4 regions of the Pseudoalteromonas sp. MMG005 genome follow, and region 3 is predicted to be linked to each of the others. Evidence: predicted binding sites of a transcription regulator. Region 3 holds the regulator's gene; each other region holds the start of a gene.
The links. The regulator sigma-54, encoded in region 3, starts transcription at its own class of promoters, with help from an activator protein. The targets are predictions, from matches to a motif close to GTTGGCACGNNNNTNGNNT.
Positions count from the first base shown of each region.

Region 1 (4,257 bases), on a different contig from region 3:
ATGTATCCAGAACAAGATTTAGAGCAAGTCGTTGCGACTGGGTCATTATTTAATCCAAATCGTTCGAATGATTTATATGCAGATAAGAAAGCGCTACGCACAGGCGATATCATTACTGTTGTACTAAGAGAGTCAACACAAGCATCTAAAGCAGCGAACAGTGAAACCGATAAAGAAACGGATTTAAAACTAGATCCGGTATTAGGCTTTAATGGTACGCCGGTAAATATTGGCGGAGATAATATTCAATTTGGTTTAGGGTCCGAGTCATCCTTTAAAGGTGACAGTAAAGCAAATCAATCAAACAGTTTGTTTGGTAACATTTCTGTCAATGTGACGCGGGTGTTACCCAATGGTAATTTGGTGATTCGAGGAGAAAAGTGGCTGACTTTAAATACAGGGGAGGAGTTTATCCGCCTCGAAGGTCTCGTTCGAGCAGCAGATGTTGCTGCGGACAATACGGTTGAGTCAAATCGCATTGCGAATGCCCGTATTCAGTATTCAGGGAAGGGGCAAGGCCAAGAAGCACAAAGTTCAGGCTGGTTAACTCAATTCTTTATGAGTACGTTGCTACCATTTTAGGGCACAAATATTATGAAACTATGTCATCTATTCTTATCTGTATTACTGATAACGCTAGTACCAATAGCGAAGGCTGAACGGGTCAAGGATATAAGTATGGTGCAAGGCGTTCGCTCTAACCAATTAGTCGGCTATGGCTTGGTTGTGGGTTTGCCTGGTACGGGTGAATCAAGTCGTTTTACAGAACAAAGCTTTAAAGCAATGTTAAGTGGTTTCGGCATTACTTTGCCGTCTTCTTTGAAACCAAAAATAAAGAACGTAGCGGCTGTTGCGGTTCATGCTGATTTGCCCCCTTTTACTAAGCCGGGTCAAACGATTGATGTAACGGTGTCTTCAATTGGCAGTGCGGGCAGTTTACGGGGAGGTACGCTATTACAAACCTTTTTAAAAGGGGTGGATGGCAATGTATATGCTATTGCTCAGGGAAGTATGATTGTTGGTGGTCTTGGTGCCGAAGGCTTAGATGGCAGCAGGGTGGTCATTAATACGCCCACCGTTGGTCGAGTGCCAAATGGAGGAACTGTTGAACGTGAAGTTAAAAGCCCATTTACACAAGGTGATTTTATCACTTTTAATTTGAATAGCCCTGATTTTACAACTGCTAAGCGTCTGGCTGATACAATCAATAATTTGGTGGGTCCTAATAGTGCTAAACCGATGGATGCGGCATCTGTACGTGTAATCGCACCAAGAGACCCGTCACAGCGAGTTTCTTATTTATCGACTCTAGAAAATCTGGAGTTTAAACCAGCAGATACAAGTGCAAAAATTATCGTAAATTCTCGCACAGGTACCATAGTGATAGGTAAAAATGTCAAATTACAGCCAGCAGCAATTACACATGGTGGTTTGACAGTGACAATTGCTGAACAACAAAATGTCAATCAGCCTCAGCCTTTGGCGGAAGGGGAAACCGTTGTCACTAGGCAAAGTATTATTGACGTAGATACGGACGATTCTCGTGCTTTTGTGTTTGACCCAGGCATTAGTCTAGATGATTTAGTGCGAGCTATTAATGAAGTAGGCGCAGCTCCTGGCGATTTAATGGCTATTCTAGAAGCACTAAAGGAAGCTGGTGCAATAAATGGTCAATTAGTTGTCATTTAAAAAATCACTATTAATTAATATATTAGCCCTAATTAGTTAGGGCTTTTTATTGGCTTGAATCTTGCTTGTTAAGTATTATGAATAGTTAAGTGTCATTAAGCCGATGAATACAAATCCGTTAGAAAAGCAGAATTTCTTTGATTTGAGCGATTTAAATAGCTTGAGAAAAGATGCACTGAAAAGCGGTGGCGATCCAAACGCCTCTGATGAAGCGCTAAAAAAAGCGGCACAACAATTTGAATCAATTTTCACCCAAATGTTGATGAAAAGTATGCGCAAAGCGAATGAGGCGATGGAAGATAAAAATAGCCCTTTTAACTCTAGCGGCGTTAAATTTTTTGAAGAAATGCATGATCAGCAATTATCAATGGATTTGTCCAGTAAAGGCAGTTTGGGGCTGGCAGACTTAATTGTTCAGCAGTTATCACCCAATGCACAGGGTTATACGCCGGCGTCAGTATTACGTACAGGTGCTGATTTTGATAGTGACAGACGTGCTACAGGGGAGTTACTCGATAAGCAACCTTCGCATGTGAACGCGACCTCATCTACTACAAGCGAAAGTGCATCATTTAACGATCCAGAGTCTTTCGTATCAACTATGTGGGAACACGCAAAAACAGCAGCTAAGAAAATAGGGCTTAATCCAGCTGTAATGGTTGCTCAAGCCGCATTAGAGACTGGGTGGGGGAAACATATCATTGCTAAAGCAGATGGTTCGAGTAGTAACAATTTATTTAATATAAAGTCAGACAAAGCGTGGCAAGGTCAAAGTGCCAAAAAACTGACTTTAGAGTTTGAAGATGGTTTGCCAGTGAAAAAACAAGCGAGTTTTCGTGCCTACGACACAATAAAAGACAGCATGAATGATTACGTGGATTTCTTACAAGGAAACCCTCGTTATCAAGACGCATTAAAAAAAGTAGCGCAACCCGAGCAATATTTATCAGCCTTACAAGATGCAGGTTACGCCACTGACCCACAATATGCAGCCAAAATAAAGAATGTACTACAACGTAGCGACTTAAAAGAAATGCTTACATCGTTGGTTCGAAAGGGAGTGAATTAAGATGTCGTTCAATCTAATGAATATTGGAACCAGTGGAATTAGAGCCAGCACTGAGCTGTTACAGACCACGAGTAAGAATATTTCCAACCTGAATACCAAAGGGTATATCCGTGAGCGTACTGAGCATTCGACTATGGTTGGCAATCAAGTCGGTCGTGGTGAAACGGTTCGTTTAATTAATGAGTTTGCGCAGAAACAGTTGAATCGTGATATTTCTAATAAAACGTATTATGAACAATTTGTCACCGAGGCCTCTCGTGTCGATACATTGTTTGCCGAAGACTCAAATAGCTTAAATAAGAGTATTAATTCTCTGTTTAATAATTTACAAGAAGCAATGAATCAACCATCTTCAAGAGTAACCCGTGGTTTATTTTTAACCGATGCAGAGAACTTGACGGAGCAAATGGATAGGTTGTCTGGCATTGTATTTGATCAAGGTAATATTGTTAATCAACAGCTTGACCTGTTTGCAAATGAAGCGAACAACCTAATACAGAAGGTCAGCGATTTAAATGCACAAGTTGCATCGTTAAATACCCCAACAGGTACGAAAGCGTCGAGTTCAGTATTAAATGAGCGGGACCAAGCAATCAGTGATTTAGCGGAGCTGGTGGATATTGAAACATTAGATGGTCCTAATGGTGAAAAGCTCGTGTTTTTAGGTTCCGGCCAAGCGTTAGTGATGGAAAACGGTACATTTAATGCGTTTTCACTTGCAGGGGATCCTGACCCGAATGTACGAGATTTAAAATTGGACGTTAAAGATGGCCAAGCTGTAGCGCTTGAGGTCAATTCGAGTACATTAAAGGGAAAAATTGGTGGTTTGCTGGCATTTAGAGATGAAATATTACAGCCAGCGCAAAACCAGTTGGGTCAAATAGGGATTGCATTGGCTGACGCATTTAATGAGCAAAACAAAAAAGGCATGGATTTAGATGGCAATTTAGGCGGTGAGCTATTTAAAATTCCAACGACTACGGCGTTTCCGTACAAAGGTAATAATGCAGGTACTACATCTGTTGTTACGGCGACATTAGAAGCGGGAAAAGGTAAAGATATTCCAGCAACTGACTTTATAGTTAATTATCTAACGGCAACAACAGTAGAAGTGGCTGCCGTTGATAGCAAAGGAAATATAATCGGTACTGCGTCAACTGGAAGCATTACACCCCCAGGAAATATCGTGTTTACGGGTCCAGCAACCCCGCCTGATACATTCGGATTGGAAATATCTGTTTCAGCGGGCACAACGAACCCAAATGACCGTTTTTTAATAAAGCTCAATGCCCATGCCGCTGCGAATATTGAACTGGCCACAGATAGACCGGAAAAGCTGGCTTTAGCTGCGCCAATTAGAACAAAAACAGATGCGGGTAATACGGGAGATGGAAACATAACGGTTGGAACTGTTTCAAATACTGGTACTGGTAGTAATTTCACGGCTGGGCCACCCCCGAGTTTGACAAATGGGACAATTACGTTGCAAAAAACAGCGG
Region 1 covers NZ_JAGJEK010000014.1:74,634-78,890, forward strand. Annotated here, with positions in the region: gene flgH (flagellar basal body L-ring protein FlgH) at 1-582, shown strand, start outside; gene J8M01_RS12435 (flagellar basal body P-ring protein FlgI) at 595-1,689, shown strand; gene flgJ (flagellar assembly peptidoglycan hydrolase FlgJ) at 1,793-2,758, shown strand; gene flgK (flagellar hook-associated protein FlgK) at 2,760-4,257, shown strand, end outside.
Region 1: flgJ (flagellar assembly peptidoglycan hydrolase FlgJ) is a predicted target of sigma-54. The motif match lies at 1,738-1,756, and genes of this name have one in related genera.

Region 2 (4,257 bases), on a different contig from region 3:
AAATTTAGGTGAGCGAAAACGATTATGACGAGTGACAAAGGTGTTTAACCATTCACTGAGGTATTTAATGTCAGCATTGACCCCAAAAAACCATTTTTTCTGGTCCGCTTTGCTGGGCATAGTGCCATCTTTATTGGGGAGTACGCGAGAGTATCCGGTGTTGACTGGGTTTACGAACACAATATCTGCAACATCCAGCACTGAAAAAGGGTTGTCTTGTAAGCCATATGGCTGCACTGGGTACCCTTCATTATCTATTTTTAGAACTCTTGGCCCTGTATAAGCGATGTGCATCCAAACAGATGCAGAGCCCGGCCCGCCGTTGAATGAAATTAATAGCGGGCGTTTACTGTCATCTTTTACCTTGTCTTTTTTGTAGTAGGTATAATGTAATGTTGCAATGGGATGACCTTGTGTATTCCACACTGGCTGGGTGCCAGTGTTAACCGTATAATTTATTTTTTGATTATTAATAGTCGCTTTATGTTTAGTAATAATATGGCTATCAACATCAATAGCTCTGCTATTTTCAGTGGCTGATGCCACTGTGCTAATAAAGGTGACGATAAGCACCAATGCTTTAATGAGTTTCATATCAGTCCTACTTTTCACAATTGATCTATTAAATAAGGTTTGGGCCATTATTGCAAAGGATTTGAGTTTAATGGTGTGCTCAATGAGATTGTTGTAAGTAATAAAATAAGACTAGTTAAAAATGCTCAATTGATTGTAGTTTGTAACGTATTTGTGGTTTTTTTTGTAACAAAAATCGCGTATATTTACGACTTAATTATGTCGTATTAAAGTATTTATTTTCTTAAATTCTTGATCCGTTAAGTTTCTCTTAGTAGTAATAGAGCCTCATTCCCATGCAAAGAGTGTTAATTGTTGAAGACAGTAAAGTGGTGCAGCAAGTTCTGCGTCATTTGGCCAGCCTATATTTAGAGGTTGAGATAGATTTTGCTTGGTCTTTAAAAGAAAGCCAAGAATATTTAAACCAACATCAATATACATTGGCGTTAGTGGATCTCACATTACCAGATGCGATGGATGGAGAGGTTGTTCAACTGACATTAAGACAAAATGTACCTACCGTGGTTTTAACGTCTAAAATTGACGAATATAGTCGCCAACAAATGCTAGAACTGGGTGTGGTTGATTATGTAATCAAAGATAACCGAGACTCATACCTTTACGCCGTTAAACTGGTTTCGCGCTTGTTACGTAATCAAGGATGCAAGGCGTTGGTCGCAGATGATTCAATGATCAGCCGGGCAGTTATGAGGCAGATGCTGGAAAAGCAACTGTTTACTGTACTCGAAGCACAAGATGGTGAGCAAGCTTTGCATATGCTTAAAGAAGACTATGACATTAAGTTACTGCTTACGGATTATGCGATGCCAACGATGGATGGTTTTGAATTAGTGAAAGCTATTCGTAATAGCCGTGGACGTGATGAATTGGCCATAATCGGTTTATCAGGTGCGGGCAGTCATGGTCTCTCGGCTAAATTTATTAAATTTGGTGCTAATGATTTCTTAGCAAAACCTTTTATGAATGAAGAGTTCCATTGCCGCATTATGCAAACAATGGAGCAGCTAAATTTAATTGCTGAGATAAAAGAATATGCACACCGTGATTATTTAACAGGGCTTTATAACCGTCGGTTCTTTTGTCAACAAGCGGAAAAGTTATTTAAATCTAAACCTGAGCAATATATTTTAGCGTTACTTGATTTAGACTTATTTAAAAGCATTAATGATAAATATGGTCATGAGGGCGGAGATTCAATTTTAACTCAAGTTGCAGACTTATTAAAAAGTGCATTTAACCATTGTACGGTGGCGCGAATTGGTGGCGAGGAGTTTGCTGTTGTTTTACCTGGGAATAATATGCAAGTTGCAGAGCAAGCGATGAATGATTTTCGTCATAGGTTGGCAAAAACAGAGTTTGACATTAATGATGAAACCCTATTTTGTACTGTCAGTATAGGTTTGGCTTTTTGTAATTATGGCTCATTAAGCCAAATCATGCGTGCTGCGGATAAAGCCTTGTATCAAGCTAAGGCCCAGCAGCGTAATTGTGTTGTAGTGAACAGTTAATCTGTACGCACCAGTTCAGCCCAGCGATCTTAATAATGCACCTTACTGGTGCATTTTTTATGCAAATCATATTCCCTCGATAGTTAACTTAATGAAATAAAAAACAAAAAATTATTGGCATGAAGGTTGGATTGTTGTCACTACAGGATAAGCCTGTCCTAAGGGGACTAACAATGAAAATGATAAGTGCAATAATAAAACCATTTAAATTGGATGAAGTACGAGAAGCGCTGGCAGATCTGGGGGTGGAAGGGATGACTGTCATTGATGTAAAAGGCTTTGGCCGACAGCGAGGACATACTGAGCTCTATCGAGGTGCTGAATATCAGGTTGATTTTATTCCTAAAATTAAACTAGAGATTGCAACACACAGCGAAAATACACAACGTGTTGTTGATGTACTTACACGGGCTGCTCATACAGGGAAAATAGGTGATGGAAAAATATTTGTATACGAACTAGATCAGATTGTGCGGATCCGTACTGGTGAATTAGACGAAGAAGCTATTTGAGGACCAAACTATGGAAAACGCAATTATAGAACTTAAATTTTCGCTAAATACATTTTACTTTTTAATTTCAGGGGTACTGGTGATGTGGATGGCTGCTGGCTTTGCCATGCTCGAAGCTGGCTTAGTCCGCTCTAAGAACACCACAGAGATCTTGACCAAGAATATTGCATTATATGCCATAGCATGCACCATGTTTTTATTGATTGGGTACAATATTATGTATGTCGGTAACACGGAGGGTGGGGTAGTGCCTAGCTTTGGTGCTTTAATTGGTGCTGCGAGCGCTGAAGCAGATCATGCTTTAGAGGCCGACTTCTTTTTTCAGGTGGTGTTTGTTGCGACCGCGATGTCTATTGTATCGGGTGCTGTTGCTGAACGTATGAAATTATGGGCATTTCTTGCATTTACGGTGGTGCTGACAGGCTTTATCTATCCAGTTGAAGGCTATTGGACTTGGGGGGGAGGGTTTTTATCTAACTTAGGGTTCGTAGATTTTGCTGGCTCGGCTATTGTTCATGGAGCCGGAGCAGCAGCTGCATTAGCGGGGGTATTATTGTTAGGCGCAAGAAAAGGTAAATATGGTAAAAACGGTGAGATTTACCCTATACCGGGCTCAAATATGCCACTAGCAACATTGGGTACCTTTATTTTATGGATGGGTTGGTTTGGTTTTAATGGTGGCTCACAGTTATTCATCGCAGATAAAAATAATGCGATTGCGGTTAGCCAAATTTTGCTTAATACAAATGCAGCTGCTGCAACTGGCGCGATTGCAGCACTACTAGTGTGTAAGGCATTATGGCGAAAAGCGGACCTAACGATGGTGTTAAATGGTGCCTTGGCAGGTTTGGTTGTTATTACCGCCGAGCCAGCATCGCCGACCCCTTTACTGGCTTGTCTGTTAGGCGCATTGGGTGGTTCATTAGTGGTATTCAGTATTGTGTTTTTAGATAAGGCAAAAGTAGACGACCCTGTTGGTGCAATATCAGTTCATGGTACATGTGGCATGTTAGGTATTATGTTAGTTCCTCTTTCTAATTCAGATGCGACGTTTGGAATTCAGTTTATTGGCTTAATAAGTATTTTAGGGTTTGTATTTATTGTGTCGTATTTAGTATGGGCTTTACTAAAGAGCACGATAGGAATTCGTGTTGGAGAGGAAGAAGAAATCAATGGAATGGATCAGCATGACTGTGGTATTGACGCCTACCCAGAGTTTGTGAGTGTTCGCTCACAGTAACTTGCATCACGGTATCTCAAGATAACGGGCCTTTTAGGCCCGCAGTGTCTTTCAGGTCAGGTTAATCTGAGGTACTCTAGGCTTATCCACTATTTAACGCTCCCTCTAGTACGGTAGGCATGGCAGAAAAAAGCGCGGGTTCTAAAAAAAGCACTGATAAAACAGTTAAATCACCCAGTAAAAGAAACGTAAAAACGACAAAAGCAAAGCCTCGAAAAAAAGCGGCAAAAATGCCCTCTAAACACTCAACATTACAGCGTATTAAACAGCGCATTCTGAAAACAATCTGGAATCTAGTTTGGAAAGGCAGTTTGGCGTGTATTGTGATAGTTGCGTTTTATGTCGTGTATTTAGATGCCAAGATTACACGTCAGTTCGAGGGGAACAAATGGCAATTGCCGGT
Region 2 covers NZ_JAGJEK010000001.1:223,579-227,835, reverse strand. Annotated here, with positions in the region: gene J8M01_RS01075 (carboxypeptidase) at 1-594, opposite strand, end outside; gene J8M01_RS01070 (diguanylate cyclase) at 870-2,102, shown strand; gene J8M01_RS01065 (P-II family nitrogen regulator) at 2,276-2,614, shown strand; gene J8M01_RS01060 (ammonium transporter) at 2,625-3,854, shown strand; gene mrcB (penicillin-binding protein 1B) at 3,974-4,257, shown strand, end outside.
Region 2: J8M01_RS01065 (P-II family nitrogen regulator) is a predicted target of sigma-54. The motif match lies at 2,216-2,234, and genes of this name have one in related genera.

Region 3 (4,257 bases):
TAACGGGCCTAAAAACTGGAAAATCACAGCAACTGAAGCCACATTATACGAAAATAACATACTCATTTTGGAAGGTAATGTTGTGGCGCAAAATCTAACAGATAAAGCCATGATTACACATATCAACGCGGACCATATTCGAGTTGAAATTATCAATAAACTAATGCAATCGGAGCAACCGGTAGAAATCACAGGTCCAGACTTACTCATCACAGGTAAAGGTCTGCACGCCGATTTAAATACCGATGTTATAGAGCTAATTAACCATACTAGAACCATTTATTATGACCAATAGATTAATAGTCACCGTAGCCTTTATTGGGCTTACATTCAGCAGCGCGCTTGCGGCCAACAATAATGACTTTGCATCACAAGTATCAATTAAAGCAGGCAAGCAAACCGCACAATTAAAAACCAACATTGGTATTTTTGAACAAAATGTTGAAATTATACATGGTAATAGACAAATTAACGCTGATCGCCTAGAAGTGCATAGACGGGCTGAATTAGGAGAAAATAAACAACTGCTTGTCGCTACAGGTAATCCAGCGCGTTTTACCGAGACACAAGCTGATGGCACCGTATTAAGTGCCACGGCGAGTGAGGTTCGATATGATGTAGCGAATAAAAAGCTGACAATCAAAGGTGATGCAGAAATTAACCAAGCAGGCCAAATCATAAAAGCACAATCCATAATTTACGATATGGATAAACAATTAATAAATGCTGAAAAAGGTAATGAAAATACTGGCCGAGTGCACACAATTCTAGTCCCAGAAAAAAAATCGAATAAAGAACAAGGCAAATAATAAATGAGTACTTTGACTGCAACCGCTTTGGCTAAAAGCTACAAAGGACGACAAGTCGTAAAAAATGTCAGCCTTGCCGTCGAGGCAGGCAGTATTGTTGGCTTGCTAGGCCCCAACGGGGCAGGTAAAACGACCAGTTTTTATATGATTGTTGGATTAGTGCCAAGCGATAACGGTACCGTAACCATTGATGACCACGATATCACCCTGTTACCGATGCACAGTCGAGCAAGGCTAGGCATAGGTTATTTACCGCAAGAATCTTCCATCTTTCGAAAGTTAACCGTTTACCAGAACTTAATGGCTATTTTAGAAACTCGTAATGAACTGAGTAAACCTGATCGAGAGCAAATTCTTAATGAATTATTAGATGAATTCAACATCCAACATATACGTACAAGTCAAGGTATGGCATTGTCAGGAGGTGAACGTCGAAGAGTCGAAATTGCTCGCGCTTTAGCCGCAAACCCAAAATTTATCCTGTTAGATGAGCCTTTTGCTGGTGTTGACCCAATTTCGGTGTTAGATATAAAGAAAATTATCGAACATTTAAAAAAACGCGGTATAGGTGTTCTGATCACAGATCATAATGTACGAGAAACACTTGATGTGTGCGAAAAAGCATACATAGTTTCACATGGTGAATTAATTGCATCAGGTACTCCAGAACACGTGCTAGCCGATCAAACTGTTCGAGATGTCTACCTAGGTGAACAATTCAGGCTATAGTTATAGTATCTAGGTAATTTTAATAATTGATTAATAGAAAGGATTGTTAGAGATACATGAGGCAATCGTTACAGCTGCGCATGGGTCAGCAATTAACCATGACACCCCAATTACAACAGGCTATCCGCTTGTTGCAATTGAGCACGCTAGATCTCCAACAAGAAATCCAAGAAGCCTTGGACAGCAACCCATTACTGGAAGTTGAAGAATCAGAGCATGAAAACGACAACGAAAATATAGAAAAAGAACATAAAGAGCTCTCGAAAGAAGAATCTAATTCAGACAGTATTGAAGAAGCTCCAGTCAGTGACTATGAGCTTGATGCAGACGCGGCTATGAGTAAAGACACTGTTAGCGAAGAACTTGCGATGGATGTCACATGGGATGAATACATGAGTGCTGCACCAGCAACAAGCAGCGGCCCTATGCCTGAAGACGAAAACATGTACCAAGGCGCAACCACCGAATCGCTCCATGAATACTTAATGTGGCAACTAGAACTGACCCCGTTTAGTGATACTGATAGAGGGATCGCTGTCGCCATTGTGGAAGCCGTGGATGATGGTGGTTTATTAACCTTATCGACCGATGAAATCTTAGAAAGCCTTAATGACGAGAGTTCAGAAGATGCCATTGAACTTGATGAAATTGAGGCTGTCCTGAAACGCATTCAATTATTTGACCCCGTCGGCATTGCTGCTCGTAGCTTGCAAGAATGTTTATGTATCCAGCTTAATCAGTTTGATAAAAGTACACCTTGGCTGGAGCATACTAAACACGTGCTCACCGAACACATTGACTTACTTGCAAGTCGAGACTATCGAACGCTCATGAAAAAGACTAAGCTGAAAGAGTCCGATTTAAAAGAAGTTATGACTCTAATACACAGCTTAAATCCAAAACCTGCGGCCAGTATCATCCGCGAAGAGTCTGAATATGTCATACCTGATGTCTCTGTGAAAAAAGTGAAAGGCCGATGGTTAGTTGAATTAAACCCTGATTCAATGCCGAAAATTAGAGTCAATGATCACTATGCGGCGATGTCTCGTTCAATGAAATCAAGCACTGATAGTCAATTTATTCGCTCGCATTTACAAGAAGCTAAATGGTTTATTAAAAGCTTAGAAAGCCGCAATGATACGTTAATGAAAGTAACTAATTGCATTGTGCAGCAACAACAGGCATTCTTTGAACATGGCCCTGAAGCAATGAAACCTATGGTGCTAAATGATGTGGCTGAAATGGTAGAGATGCATGAATCCACTATTTCACGTGTCACAACACAAAAATATATGCACACACCTAGGGGCATTTTTGAGTTGAAATATTTCTTCTCGAGCCATGTGAGTACCGAAAACGGAGGTGAATGCTCTTCCACAGCGATTAGAGCATTGATCAAAAAGCTCATTGCCGCCGAAAATACTGCTAAGCCATTAAGTGATAGCAAAATTGCGGATATATTGGCAGAGCAAGGAATCAAAGTGGCCCGACGTACGATAGCAAAATATCGGGAGTCGTTAGCCATTCCACCGTCGAATCAGCGTAAAAGCTTGATATAAGACGTAATACCAAAGAAGGAAAATGCTTATGCAACTAAATTTAACTGGTCGTCACGTAGAAGTAACTGAATCACTAAGAGACTATGTCAACACCAAGTTTGCGAAGCTAGAAAGGCACTTTGATCATATCAATAATGTGCATGTGATTTTAGATGTTGAAAAACTCGTACAAAAAGCCGAAGCGACCTTACACTTAAGCGGAGCAGAAGTATTTGCCTCTACCGAGCATCAAGATATGTATGCTGCTATTGATGGTTTGGTTGACAAGCTAGACAGACAAGTAATCAAACACAAAGAAAAGCTTACTCGACATTAACCATGAAACTTAGCTCAATAATCAACAAGGACTGCAGTAAAGCTGCGGTCCTTTTTAATAGCAAAAAACGTATTCTCGAATACGTTAGCGAACTTACACATGAACAGTTACCCCACCTAGAACAGCATGATGTTTTATCTGCGCTCATGTCACGAGAGAAGCTAGGCAGTACTGGAATTGGTAAAGGCATCGCTATTCCACATGGCAGAATGCAAGGTATCGAACAAGTTTTTGCGATGATATTAGTTAGTAAAAAATCGGTTCCATTCGATGCCATAGACAATCGTCCAGTCGATATTTTTGTTGCACTCATTGTACCTGAAGGTGATAATCAACAGCATCTGAAAACACTCGCTGCAATTGCTGAAAGCTTAAAAGATAAAGAGTTCTGTAAGCAATTGAGACATGCCAGCAATGATACCGAGCTCTATAGTATTATTAAGGCTCAAGATTAGTAAATAGGGGATAATTGTGGAATTAATCATTATTAGTGGTCGCTCTGGTTCTGGGAAGTCCGTTGCATTAAGAGTGTTAGAAGATTTAGGCTACTATTGTGTTGACAATATTCCGGTCAATTTACTTCCGTCTTTGGTTAGAAGCGTGTCTGAGAGCTATGACAAAATTGCAGTCAGTATTGATGTGCGTAACTTGCCAAAACAACAGCAAGAGTTCAACGATATTCTTGAGTATTTACCAGGGTTTGCTAATCCGATATTATTTTACTTGGACAGTGATGATCAAACATTGATCAAACGCTTTTCTGAAACTCGCAGGCTACACCCACTCTCTATAAATAACTTACCGTTAGATCTAGCCATTAAAGAAGAAAAGCAGCTATTGGATG
Region 3 covers NZ_JAGJEK010000020.1:71,906-76,162, forward strand. Annotated here, with positions in the region: gene lptC (LPS export ABC transporter periplasmic protein LptC) at 1-295, shown strand, start outside; gene lptA (lipopolysaccharide transport periplasmic protein LptA) at 285-809, shown strand; gene lptB (LPS export ABC transporter ATP-binding protein) at 813-1,538, shown strand; gene J8M01_RS16390 (RNA polymerase factor sigma-54) at 1,595-3,097, shown strand; gene hpf (ribosome hibernation promoting factor) at 3,126-3,413, shown strand; gene J8M01_RS16400 (PTS sugar transporter subunit IIA) at 3,416-3,868, shown strand; gene rapZ (RNase adapter RapZ) at 3,885-4,257, shown strand, end outside.

Region 4 (4,257 bases), on a different contig from region 3:
CTGTGAGCTTTTGACATATGTTTAAATAAGCGCGTTGGTCTTCAAGTTTTAAATCTACATCAATAAGCAAAGAAAATTTAGTTGATAAATCAAAGTCTGTATCAATGACTAAGTCTGCCATTGATGTCACGTCAGGCGTTGGCTCAGGTGTTGGTTCAGGTGTTGGTTCTGGATCTGGCGTTGTCCCCGTGCCTGGCGCTGGGTCTGGGTTTTGAACCACAGGACTTGAATTTTGATTCGGTGTAGACGCCCCATCCTCACCACCGCCACATGCACTTAAAAAACAAAGGCTAAATAGAGTTACAGTTAATTTGTTCATTATTGTGCTCCTGATGTAATTACTTTACTAAGTTGCGGTTCGCTATACCACGTAATGCTGTTTTTGCCTGCGGAGGTCGCAAATGCGGCAAATTTAGAATACGCATTGGTTATATCAATATTTTCAATAGGGTGTTGCCACGCTGAGCCAATTTCCATCGCCCAAGGTAGCCCTGAAGCAGTTTGAAAATAGGTATTTCCAGCCGGGTTAGAGGCGTCGTCACTGCCTGACACATTGTACAGCGACTGGGCAAAAGCTTCCGTTGGTGCTCTGTTTTTTAAATGCACTTCCCAGCCTCTTTTATCTACATTATTCATGAATTCACCGTGAAAGTGATCGTTACTTGCGAAGATAAATGGGTCTAATACATTCGCTGGGGAATCAGCGAGTGCTTTAGGTGCCAGTAAGGGAATTGTGACTGAAAATGTCACTTTGCTGCCATTTTGGCAGTTTGCTTCCGTTCTAAAGTACTGACATCCACTATTTTTCTGAACATAATCCCAAACATCTTCCATTACAATAATAATGGCATCTGAGCGGTTCGCCTCTAGAGGAGAGTTTTCTTGCACAACGCCATCAATGGTGAAACTAATATTGGCCTCATCGACTTCGGATCGAGCTACTCTGCGCTGTGTTGAGGCATTGATTTGATCATAAAGCCTGACAGCGAAGCCATTGTGGTAAGTTGCCCCAACGCCGACAATTTCACCTTCAATACGATACCCAACTATTGCCCCATTTTCTTTATAGCGTGTGCTTCTAAAGTGCATCACTAAATCGTTAAAGTCATAGTCCCCAGCAAAAGGCCATTTATCTTCATACGACAGGGTTACCCAGTCACTTTCACTTGGATACGCATCGCTTGCATAGGTGGTAATTTCATAATCTTCAACTTCTCCTCCTGAAACGCCACCGGTTGCACTGATGTTTGACGCTTCTGTGCCATCTGTGACGCGAAACCGTGCCCATGTATTGCCTTCTAATGTGGTTTCAGGAACAGCAATCAGCAAACTGTTATCGCCTGCATTGATGGCGACTTTATCTAGAGCAACTTCGTCAGACGAGAAAACCTGATCTTGGTTCCAGTCGACCCACGCGTACAAGTAACTATTTTGAGAGGCGGTTACAATGACTTGTGTCGTTTGCCCGCCAACAAAATCAGTAACAAAAGCAACGCCATCATCAGAGTTATCAATAGGTTCAGCCGCTAAATCAGCTGCAGTATTTATGTTTTCACCATCCACGCTGGCACCCAAGTAAACAAGGTTTTGGCCATCATCATTTGGGTCATATAAGTGACGGGGTCCACTGTCGGCAAGCGTGGTAGCATAGCCATTGGGGGCATCTCCAAAGTCGATTGAATTATCAGTTACTTTTACTTCAGCAATAGCGCAGCGAGCACCGTCATTTTGTGATGACTTAGGACCACTGGTAAACACCGCCGCGGTTGGTGTGTATCCAACAACTGGACTCGTAGATAAATCTATCTTATGAATTTTACCGCTTTTGTTGTTACTCGCATAAAACTGCCCGTTCACATCAAAGTATGCTGCGCCGAACGCACCACTGTCACCTGACGTGTCTAATTGGGTTATAAGCGTGGTGGTTGCATTATCGACGTTTATTTCATGTAAGTTGCCGTTTGATTCCATCGCATACAGTAGATTACTATTTGGATGAAATGCAAAATCAAAGATATTGAGGTTCCAGTTTTCACTATCAGTGTAGTGTATAGAATTAATGGTCTGAGTTAAGTCGTCATTAAGTGGAATTTTATATAATCCAAACTTAGGAGTATAAACGAAATAAAAGGCTTCTTGGCTGGCACCTGTACCCGTGACTTGAATATCACCGACGTAAAAATTGGTATCCGGTAGTCCAGTTACATCAAGTTCGGTCATATTATAATCATCACCAATTTGCACAACGCTTCCTGGTGATTGCTTACTATATCCATACATATATTGATCTTTATAATTAAACCCAACAGCGTTGACGCTTGAAGTATTGGCTGCGCCTTCACGTGTTAGGCTGGCTGCGATGGTGGTGGCTTTTGCTGAAACTAAGTCAATACCATAGAGTTTTGCGACAGAGTCTTGCATTAAAAACGCTTTACTCGGACAGTTTTCGAATGGGCCAGCAAACACACTCCCAGAAGAGCATAATATACACAAGGACGCGATAGACGTTAATTTCATAATGAGGAACCAATTTAAAAGGTAGATATATTATTGAAAGCATGAGCTGTTCCAATATTTAATTTATTGATATTTAAGAATTTAAATTGCTTTTTTGTGCTGAACTTTTGCATCTTGCAATTATTTGTTTGCAATTTGCGAGTGAAATTCAATTTTCTGATTGGTCGTAATCCGTTATTATGTGACTTTTTTAAGCTGTGATGAGGTATGAAGTGGAATTAACAACCTGGTTAAGTTTGGCGTTTATTTGTATGGTTGGAGCGATGTCGCCAGGGCCGAGTTTAGCCGTCGTTTTACGTCATTCTCTCTATAACAGTGCTACACATGGTATTGTGGCAAGTGTGAGCCATGGTTTAGGTGTTGGACTTTATGCTGGACTATCGTTAGCTGGATTAGCCAGCTTGATCAATCATTTCCCTATAGTATATCAAGCGCTTGTTTATGGTGGTGCCGGGTATTTGGCTTATATGGGGCTGCGTATATTGATGAATAAATCCTCCGGTATAAACGTATCTGAACAAGGGGGAATAAACACGTTCAAGCAAGCTGCACAAGATGGTTTTGCCATTGCGTTTTTAAATCCAAAGTTAGCGATATTTTTTGTCGCACTGTTTTCTCAGTTTATAGATCCGCAAGCAATGACCATCCAAGTGGCCTTGATCATGTGTGCAACTGTGTTACTAATTGACACGGCCTGGTATTTTGTTGTTTCGGTGGGGGCAGCTAAAGCCAGAGATAAATTTGACTTGACGAAAAAGCAGTCGTCCATTGATAAGATCTTAGGAGTTGCTTTCTTATTGTTAGCATTGCGAGTGGTCATCGAGCAATTTGTATAGTTGCGAACTTATTCAGGATGCACTTGATTGTAATACTCGAAAATTTCTTGCTTTAAGTGTATTAGCCCATCATGTATGTTCATTATCTCAAGCGCGATAGCGGTGTCGTTAATGACCCGATTACTGGTAACATCAAATTTAGCTATATTTCCTTGAGATAAAATGAGTGTGACTTTGCTGTTATCCAAGTATTCGGCCAACTTAGTCGCGTTATATGGGAAGGTACGTATAACAAGACCAGATAAAGACAAAGAAAGGACTTTAAATGAGAATCCTAATTTTGTTGCCCGTAGTTGTACGCCAGTTAACTTTTCTGTTCGCCAATGCCTGTGATTTGAGTTTGTGTCAAAAATACTTGGTAGTCCGCAGCTAAAAGTGGGATTGTTTTTACCTTTCGTTTCTATATGGGCTGGAAAATACATAATTTGGGAGTTTATTTTTGCGAGTAATTGCAGATCGCTTGCTTGGGTGAGTGTTGTCATCCACTGTTGTAACTGAGCCGTCTCAATATCGGAGAGTTGAATATCTAGTTGCGCGGTACTGTCTTGTTGCAGTACCTGAGTTATAAAATTTGATTCTTCTGATGTAAGCTTCATGGCTAATATTTACCGCTAGATTGTGCACCAGAGTAAATTATGCACAATCTATACCGACAAATATTACGGCGTTAAGTCAGTATTTTTACCTTACTAAATAGCCGACGTTTGAGCGTGAGTTGTAAAAAAGTGAAGCTAATAAGTGCTTGAAAGAAAACAGTTGCAGCAGATAAAAGCCATATTGTTGTGGTTGTTATCGTTGCTTGAGAAGTAAAATATACCAGCAGTATACTGAAACTCCCCACTCTTAAAAAAGTGCTTAAGAGTGCTGGCCAAGTATTGCCAAACGCTTGAAACATCGCTGAACA
Region 4 covers NZ_JAGJEK010000008.1:32,883-37,139, reverse strand. Annotated here, with positions in the region: gene J8M01_RS07765 (hypothetical protein) at 1-319, opposite strand, end outside; gene J8M01_RS07760 (LruC domain-containing protein) at 319-2,517, opposite strand; gene J8M01_RS07755 (LysE family translocator) at 2,730-3,353, shown strand; gene J8M01_RS07750 (hypothetical protein) at 3,362-3,949, opposite strand; gene J8M01_RS07745 (MATE family efflux transporter) at 4,021-4,257, opposite strand, start outside.
Region 4: J8M01_RS07760 (LruC domain-containing protein) is a predicted target of sigma-54. The motif match lies at 2,555-2,573, and genes of this name have one in related genera.